2 linked regions of the Proteiniborus sp. DW1 genome follow. The protein of the gene in region 2 interacts with the protein of the main gene of each other region in a pairwise test. Links are inferred from orthologs where the notes say so. Each region holds a gene or a part of one and is shown on either strand. Other genes may lie near its edges.

The links. The genes of interacting proteins can lie anywhere in the genome.
Region 1: the proteins of topA (region 2) and DW1_RS09985 interact in binary tests that used the Escherichia coli proteins (3 or more experiments, as listed by UniProt). The link is inferred for Proteiniborus sp. DW1 from one-to-one orthologs.

Annotation. Positions count from the first base shown.
Region 1 is NZ_FMDO01000039.1:19,897-24,160, forward strand. The notes cover bases 1,385-4,172. They hold DW1_RS09985 (YigZ family protein), read right to left. Parts: upstream 3,209-4,172; coding sequence 2,561-3,208; downstream 1,385-2,560. Other genes in these bases: DW1_RS09970 (sulfite exporter TauE/SafE family protein), read left to right, coding at 1,385-1,724; DW1_RS09975 (sulfite exporter TauE/SafE family protein), read left to right, coding at 1,721-2,077; DW1_RS09980 (CoA-binding protein), read right to left, coding at 2,102-2,497; DW1_RS09990 (NUDIX hydrolase), read right to left, coding at 3,285-3,719; hflX (GTPase HflX), read right to left, coding at 4,172-4,172. Outside these bases: nadE (NAD(+) synthase), read right to left, coding at 1-229; cysK (cysteine synthase A), read right to left, coding at 291-1,208; more of DW1_RS09970, read left to right, coding at 1,359-1,384; more of hflX, read right to left, coding at 4,173-4,264.
Region 2 is NZ_FMDO01000036.1:84,588-89,782, forward strand. The notes cover bases 1,345-4,284. They hold topA (type I DNA topoisomerase), read right to left. Parts: upstream 3,881-4,284; coding sequence 1,808-3,880; downstream 1,345-1,807. Other genes in these bases: codY (GTP-sensing pleiotropic transcriptional regulator CodY), read right to left, coding at 1,345-1,666; dprA (DNA-processing protein DprA), read right to left, coding at 3,949-4,284. In the rest of the region: flagellar basal body rod protein FlgC, read right to left, coding at 1-60; flagellar basal body rod protein FlgB, read right to left, coding at 63-467; more of codY, read right to left, coding at 881-1,344; more of dprA, read right to left, coding at 4,285-5,043; DW1_RS09410 (YifB family Mg chelatase-like AAA ATPase), read right to left, coding at 5,068-5,195. UniProt on the Escherichia coli protein: Releases the supercoiling and torsional tension of DNA, which is introduced during the DNA replication and transcription, by transiently cleaving and rejoining one strand of the DNA duplex.

The DNA of each region.
Region 1 (4,264 bases), on a different replicon or contig from region 2:
CTAAGGCACAGGCAACTAATCTAGCATGTTCTTCGTCTTCAGGATTGCTATGACAAGGCATGATAATTCCTAGCGATTCGTCTGGAAATGCTCTCTTAGCTAAAGCTGCTACAACTGCTGAATCTATTCCCCCACTCAGACCAAAGACTAAACCTTTTGAACCTGATTCTTTTACTCTATCTCTTAACCACATAACAATATCTTCACATAGTTCTTGTATATTGCTCATAAGTTTACCTCCAGATAATTTCTAAAACAAATATAGCATATTTTATAAGTCTAAGCAAACATTATTCGAATATACCTGTACTTAGATATCTTTCCCCATTATCAGGTGCTATGACTACTACTCTTTTACCTTTTCCCAGCTCTTTTGCTTTCTTTAAGGCAGCAAATATAGCTGCACCAGAAGATATACCTAATAACAGACCTTCCTCTCTAGCTAATCTTTTAGTCATATCTATTGCGTCTTCATCCTTTACTCTTTCTATTTCATCAATTATCTCTAAATCAATAATTTCAGGTATAAAGCCTGCTCCTATCCCTTGAATTTTATGAGGACTTGGATTTCCCCCTGATAAAACCGGAGATTTATCAGGTTCAACAGCTATTATTTTCAGATTTTTAACGTTTTTCTTTAATATTCTACCTGCACCTGTTACTGTTCCTCCAGTACCTACACCTGCAACGAATGCATCTATTTTTCCCTCTGTTTGTTTTAAGACTTCTATACCTGTGGTTTCGAGGTGTTTTAAAGGATTATGTGGGTTTGCAAATTGTTGAGGCATAAAATAATTATTATTTTCTTTAACTATTTCATTTGCTTTTTCTATTGCTCCCTTCATTCCCTTTTCACCAGGTGTTAAAATAAGTTCAGCTCCATAAGCCTTTAGTAAATTTCTTCTTTCCATAGACATTGTATCAGGCATTACTAATATTACCTTATATCCTTTTGAAGCACCTACCATAGCTAACCCGATACCAGTATTTCCACTAGTAGGTTCAATAATAACAGAACCTTCTTTCAATTTGCCCTCTGCTTCTGCCTTTTCTATCATGTTTAGTGCAATTCTATCCTTTACACTACTGCCCGGGTTAAAATACTCAAGCTTTACAAGTACTTCTGCCATACTATCATCAACTATTTTATTAAGCTTAACTAAAGGTGTCTCCCCAATTAATTCCACAATACTATTAACAACTTTCATATTTATCCTCCTTAATTCCTAGTATTCATATATGTTTTTAAGTATATCTTATCTAATATTTTTGTCAAGTGAATAAGTTCTAACTTTTTTAGGAAAAGTAATATTTATATAAGCTTACTCTTATTATATAAATTTATTCTAGGTGGTTTTATGGTTTTTAAAAAAAGCAAAACTAAATTACTACTAATTGGATTTATAATAGGACTAGTTAATGGACTATTTGGTTCTGGTGGTGGTACCATTGCTGTTCCAGCCTTAGTATTTATACTAGGGCTAGAGCAGCATAAAGCACACGCTACTGCCATTGGTATAATATTTCCCCTATCTCTTATTAGTTCTTTTTTATATTTTAGACATGGTGTACTAAATTTAAAAGTGGCTGGAATAGTAACTTTAGGAGGAATTATAGGAAGCTACATTGGAGCAAAAAATTTAAATAAAGTACCAAGCAATGTTCTAAAAAAGATATTTGGAGCTTTTATGATAATAGCAGCTATAAGGATGGTTATATTATGAAATTATTTTTAATAGGCTTATTATCAGGAATAATTAGTGGGATGGGGATAGGAGGAGGAACCATTCTTATTCCAAGCCTGATAATATTTTCTAACCTTAACCAACACCAAGCTCAAGGAATTAATCTCACTGTCTTTATTCCCATAGCAATTGTTGCTCTAATAACTCATTTTAAAGAAAAGAATATTAATTTGAAAACTGTCACTCCTATATTTTTTACTGGCTTACTTGGCGCATTTATTGGCTCATTGGTTGCAATGAAAATGACTCCATCTTTTTTAAGAAAAATATTTGCAGTTTTCTTGTTTGTCATGGGAACATATGAAATCCTCAAAAAAAACACAAAAAAATAGTCTCTATAAAAAATAGAGACCTTATCACTCTCCAAGTTCAACTAAAACACATACATTATAGGCTATCTTAAAGCCTAACCTTTCAGCCTCTGAAACTAACTCTTGGTTTACTGCACCTGGTTGACACCATAGATACTCTATCTCTAATTCTTTGGCTATAGGAAGTATGTTAAAAATTGACTCAGGGGGTATTATGAAGTTAATAACATCTGGCTTCTTAGGAAGCTCCATCAAAGAATTATAACACTTTTTACCATCTATTTCATCATAACTTGGATTTATAGGATAAGTTTCATACCCACTTTCCTCTAACTTTTTCCATACCTTGTATCCAAATTTCTCCTTTTTTGCAGTAGCACCTATAACTGCCCATACTTTCTTTTCTAGCATTTTCTTTTTTAGTGTTTCAATTTTTTCCATCTAAGCACCTCCTAGTTTATCATATTTACCCAAGAAGAATTAAATTTAACATAATAATAACCTTTACTTTACTATATTGTTATCTTTCACTGAATAATACCCTTCATCTATTTCTTCATATGTCATTCTTGAGCTAGTTAGTTCTGTAAGCAGGTTAATTAAATTCGCTGTGTTTTCTGTTTCACATAAAATTATTAAATTAACAGCATCATCATAAATTACATCGCTAATTATATATTCAAGCCTTAATAATTCATTTTCTACCTTTCCATAAAGAGTATAGTCAATCCTAAACTTCATTTTTTTATAAAGTACTTTATCTACTATGAGACCTGCTTCAAGTCCTATTTTTGCTCCTTTTGTATAGGCTCTTACAAGACCTCCTGCTCCAAGCTTTATACCTCCAAAATATCTAGTAACAACAACTACTACATTCCTTAAATCTTCTTTTTTTATTACTTCTAAAACAGGGATACCAGCTGTTCCGCTAGGTTCACCATCATCACTGTATCTCTGGATATTATTGCTTTCACCAAATACATATGCATATACATTATGGGTAGCATCCTTGTGCTTTGATTTGATTTCCTGTATGAAGGCTATTGCTTCATCTTCACTTATAATTGGCTTTGCATAACCTATAAATCTTGATTTATTTATGATAATCTCATCACTTCCAAAACTATGTATTGTTCTATATTTAGTAAGCATCTCGTTTATCCCCTCCAATTCATAGTTAAATTATATCATTATTATATAAAAAAAATAAAGGGTAGATAATCTACCCTTATACCAAAATAGCTTCCTTCTCTTTTAATTTTAAAAATTTTCTATAAGAAAGGCTTACTAAAGACTTATCTTGACTATAAGTTATCATATCGATAGCTTCGTCAACATTATAAAAGCCTGCCTCTAATATCCCACAATCTTTGTTAACTACATAATTAGTGTCCTTAGCTTCCATGATGAACCATGTTATTTCATTACATACTGGTTGTTGCCTAGAAAAAGAATAAAATTCGTAACTAGTTTCCCCGGCTGTAGATATAATCTCCACATCAAGCCCTGCCTCCTCTTTGACACGCTCCATTGCTGTCTCAGAAGCTAAGAAACCATCACGAATTTTACCTTTTGGTAGAACCCATTCGTTTTTTTCATTTTGCATAATGAAAACCTTTTCATCATGGAAAACAACACCACCTGCGCAACTTCTAAATATCATGGTAAACGCCTCCCTCTTCTTTTATATTAATAATACAATAAGTTTTGAACAATTTCAATACTTTTCAGAAAATTTCATATTTCATTAATTTAATAATAATATGCTTCAATTAAGTTTTTATATTCATAATAAATAATTCTTTTTAAAAAAACTTGACAATTTGAGCTTAAGGTAAGCTCATGGATAGAATTTATTATAGTTTTGATGACTCTCATTCTTCTGTTTTTACTGCTGTTATATATAATTATTACCAAAAAACTAAAAGCTTTAAAAGAATATATACCAACCATTCCTTACTTTTAACACATTGTCTAAGCAAAAATAGGGTAAAATCTGTTTTTTCCCAGAAGGCTACAATTTGTAGCCTTCTGAAGACCTATAGCTGCTTATGTAACTTTGAAAAACTATAATAATTTTTTTCAAATAGATTCAAATACTAAAGAAACGATTTATTAATCCTCACTACTAGTAACAACAAACCGTTTATACTTTTCATAATCAATAGAATCTAGTGTTGTAGTAATTAAGGTCCCTCTCTCTTTATA
Region 2 (5,195 bases):
TCTTGTTCTTTCAGCAGTCATTCCAGTTGCACTAATATCAATGGATTTAAATATTTTCAAAATTATCTACCTCCTTCGTTTATTACAGAATAAATAGAATCAAATTGCCTTGATATTTGTCTACTTATAGCACTATAATAGATTTCATTCTTTGCTCTTTCTGCTATCTCAACATCAATATTCACACCATTTTCATCTCTTCTAACAGAGTAATTTCTGTTTTCTTTAACAATTGAATCTAAGCTGAAACTTTGACTTCCTTTAATATGTCTGTTGTTAGTAGTATAAAGTTTTAATCTGTTTTTTTCTAACTCATCTTTCAGCAAACCCTCAAAATCAACTGTTTTTCTTTTATACCCTGGAGTATTGACGTTTGCGATATTGTCTGAAATAGCAATATGCCTTAAAGACGCACCATCAAGAGCTATTTTAAGAAAATCCGCTGTGTTAAATAACCTATTGATCACAACTATCACCCTTCTATAAATTTAGTACATATTTTTTTGATAATTCTACTATAACTTTAATAATTCTTCCTAAAAATGTTTATTAGTCTTATCTCTTGTATGCTTATTATCTCTTGTATATTTATTAGTCTTATCTCTTGTTTCTTTTCTTTTAAGAGTATCACATAATTTACTATTATTCTATTTAATTTTCACTTTTCCTTCAATTTTGCACAATTTTTTATGTTTTTTTCTCCATTTAGTGCTTAAGCCCCAGATATTTTACACATTATCCCATTAAACAACAAATACAAAATAGGAAAAATAAAAGCTTCCGCAGAAGAATTAAACATACGGAAGCTTATTGAAGCCCATGTTTTGAATTAAATGACAAAATGTAGATTCATATTCATAAAAAAAGTTGACAGAATCTATCAACTTTCCCTTAATTTTTTCAGCTCATCTAAAAGCTTATCATTTAGTATTTTTATATGTGTTCCTTTCATACCTAAAGACCTAGATTCAATTACGCCAGCACTTTCAAATTTTCTTAACGCATTTACAATAACAGATCTAGTAATGCCTACCCTATCTGCTATCTTACTAGCTACTAATAATCCTTCATTTCCATCTAATTCTTTAAATATGTGTTCTATGGCCTCAAGCTCTGAATATGAAAGTGTACCTATAGCCATTTGGACTATTGCTTTTTTTCTTGCTTCTTCTTCAATTTCTTCTGTTTTTGATCTTAGTATTTCCATTCCAACAATAGTAGCGCTATATTCAGATAGAACTAAATCATCCTCAGAAAACTCCCTTCCAAATCTCGCTAGCACAAGAGTTCCTAATCTTGTCCCTCCACTTATTAATGGAATTACAGTTGTTATTTTATCTTGATAATCACAATTTGAAATCTGATCAAATACACATTCTGATGTTTCCTTAATATTTTCTTTAGTTTCAGTTATTTTTAGCAATTCATTATTGTATTCTTCTGGAAAACGTCTTTCCTCAACTACTTCTGTATGAAGTATTCCACATTCAAAGCCTTCATGAAGCGCAAAACCAAGAACCCTACCCTTCCTACTTGAAATATATACGTTTGCATCTAGTATCTCAGATAATGCCTTGCTTAGTTCTGCAAAGGAAACGGGCTGCGAACCTGTATTCTGCAATATCTTATTAAGTCTTCTAGTCATAAGCAGTAAACTTTCACTCATCTAAATCCTCCTAATAATATTCTTCTGTTTCTAGAGTTGACCTTATCTAATATGTTCATATTTAACAGAGCAATAAAAATATTATCATACTTTTCGAAATATTTCAACATACTCAAAAGTATAGCTATATAAAGATTTCTTTTATGCTTCAACAAAATCACATTGTGGATTAATACACTTTTTTTCTATTCTTTTTCTATAATTCTTTTCGACTAAAACACCTTTACATTTTGGGCACTGTTCTTTAAGAGGCTTATCCCAAGAAACAAAGTTGCACTCCGGATATTTGCTACATCCATAAAATTTTCTTCCTCTCTTTGAGGTCCGCTCAACTATATCTCCACCACATTCTGGACACTTAACTCCTATTTCTTGCGTAATAGGTTTTGTGTTTTTGCATTCTGGATAGCCAGGACAAGCTAGAAACTTTCCATACCTACCCATTTTAATAACCATATTTTTGCCACATTTTTCACATATTACATCTGTTTCTTCGTCTTGTATTTCAATTTTGCCAATTTCTCTCTCAGCTATCTCTAGTTCTTTAGAAAAGTCCTTATAAAAATATTCAATTACTTCTTTCCAATTAGCATTCTCTTCTTCAATTTCATCTAGCTGTTTCTCCATTTCAGCGGTAAATTCCTCACTAACTATTCCCTTAAAATATTCTTTTAGTAGATCTGTAACTACTATACCCAATTCTGTTGGTTTAAAAACTTTTTTTTCTAAAATTACATACCCTCTACTTAATATGGTACTAATAGTAGGAGCATAAGTACTTGGCCTTCCTATGCCAAGCTCTTCCAAAGCTTTAACCAATGAAGCTTCTGTATATCTAGGAGGTGGTTGAGTGAAATGTTGTTGTGGCTCTAAATCCTTTAAAGGCAATTTCTCTCCTATCTCTAATTCTGGTAGTAATATATCTTTTTCATCATCAGAAGAATTATATACTCTTAGAAATCCCTCAAATAAAATTTTAGAACCTGTTACTCTAAATACAAAATTACCTGCATAAATCTTTATTGTTAAAGTCTCATAGGATGCAGGACTCATTTGGCTAGCTAAAAACCTCTCCCAAATAAGTTTATAAAGTTTAAATTGATCCTTCTTCAAGGAATCTTTTACTACACTTGGAGTCCTAGTCACAGAAGTAGGTCTAATAGCCTCATGAGCATCCTGAATGTCCTTTTTCTTCTGATTTTTGTTTTTATTAGATGCTCCTAAATATTTTTCTCCAAATTCACCTATAATATATTCTTTTACGCTTTCTAATGCTTCTTCAGAAATCCTTGTTGAATCTGTCCTTATATATGAAATAAGCCCTATTGTTCCCTGTCCCTTTATGTCAACACCTTCATATAATTGTTGAGCTAACATCATAGTTTTTTTTGTAGAAAATCCTAAACGTCTAGATGCTTCCTGCTGTAAACTACTAGTAGTAAAAGGTGGATTAGGGTTTCTGTTTTTCTTCCCCTTCTTTATATCCTTAACAATAAATTCTTCATCTTTTATAAAAGATATTATTTTATCAACCTCTTCTTTTGTATTTAACTCAACTTTTGATTCTTTGTTATCTTTAAACTCTCCATAAAAAGTTGCTTTAATTTTACTTTTGCCTTTTAATAAGATTGCATCTAGGGACCAATATTCCTTAGGTATGAATTTTTCAATTTCTTCCTCGCGATCACAAATCAGTTTTGTAGCAACAGACTGTACTCTACCCGCACTAAGTCCCTTTCTTACTTTTTTCCATAAAAGAGGGCTTATTTTATATCCCACTAGCCTATCTAATACTCTTCTTGCTTGCTGAGCATCTACAAGGGATTTGTTAATTGCTCTAGGATTTTTAATAGCATTTTGAATTGCACTCTTAGTAATTTCATGAAATTCTATTCTACTTTTTTGGTTTTCATCTAAATCTAATATATTTGCTAAATGCCACGAAATAGCTTCTCCTTCTCTATCAGGGTCAGTAGCTAAAAGAATTTTTTTCGCCTTTTTAGCTTCACTTTTCAATTCCTTAATGATTGGTCCCTTGCCCCTAATAGTAATGTATTGTGGTTCAAAATTATTTTCAATATCAATACCAAGCTTACTTTTAGGTAAGTCTCTAATATGTCCAACTGAAGCTTTAACCTCATAATTTTTTCCTAAGAATTTTGATATAGTTTTAGCTTTTGCAGGTGATTCAACTATAACTAAATTTTTTGCCAAAACTTTCACCTCCGAACATAATGAATCTAATATTTATGCTATAGAAATTAACTAAAAAATACAATCTACTATCTAATAGTATATATTCTTCCAGGTAGCTGTTTAATTACACCCTTCATTTCAAGAATCGTAAGAATACTGTTCAACTCCACAACACTAATACCTGTCCTAAGAGCAATTAGGTCACAGTGTATAGGTTTCTCAGAAATATATTTTATAACCTTAATCTCATCATCACTAAACTCATTATAATCTATTTCAACTTTTCTATAAAGCTTTGAGTACCTTTCAACTAAGTATGGAATTTCTTCAATAATATCGTCAACTGACATTACAAGCTTGGCACCATCTTTAATAAGAAGATTGGTCCCCCTACTAAATATACTATTTATATTACCCGGAACAGCAAACACATCTTTTCCTTGATCTATGGCGTGATGAGCAGTTATTAAAGAACCACTTTTCTCTGTAGCTTCTACAACTACTACTCCTAAAGAAAGTCCACTTATAATTCTATTTCTTTGAGGAAAGTTGTAAGGAAAAGGTTGAGTCCCTAAAGGAAATTCTGATATTATACACCCATTTTCTTGAATTCTATTATATAGCTCTCTATTTGAGCTTGGATAAACTACATCAACTCCACATCCTAAAACCGCAATTGTTCTACCTTTACTATTTAATGCACCTAGGTGAACGCATGTATCTATTCCTTTAGCCATTCCGCTTATTAAACTAATTCCCAAACTTGCAAGCTCACTAGAAATCTTTTCTGCAACCCAGTTCCCGTACGATGTAGATTTTCTAGAACCTACAATAGCAATAGAGTTTTCGTCTTCTGAACATAATCGTCCCTTTATATACAACACTTTAGGACTATAATTTATAAATCTGAGACTATTAGGATATCGTTCATCATAGTGAGTTATGACATCTACATTATATTTTTCTATCTTCTTAAATAAGTTTTCGTAATATATATCATTTCTATTCTTAATAATTTCAAGTCTTACCTTTTCATTTAGTTCATTGATAGAAGATATATCCTTATTACTCATGCTCCAAAGACATGTTAAGCTTCCTAATTTATTTTCCAATACATCTATAATTTTGTTGCTTACTCCCCCAATACTAGAAAGCCATATTAATGTATCTCTATTATTCATATTACCCACCCTTAATAATTACATTTACCAATACTTCCTGTCAAGGTTTCTATATTGTATAGCTTCTGCTAAATGTTGATGTTCTATTGTCTCTTTCCCCTCTAGGTCTGCAATTGTTCTAGCTACTTTCAATACTTTATTATATGCTCTAG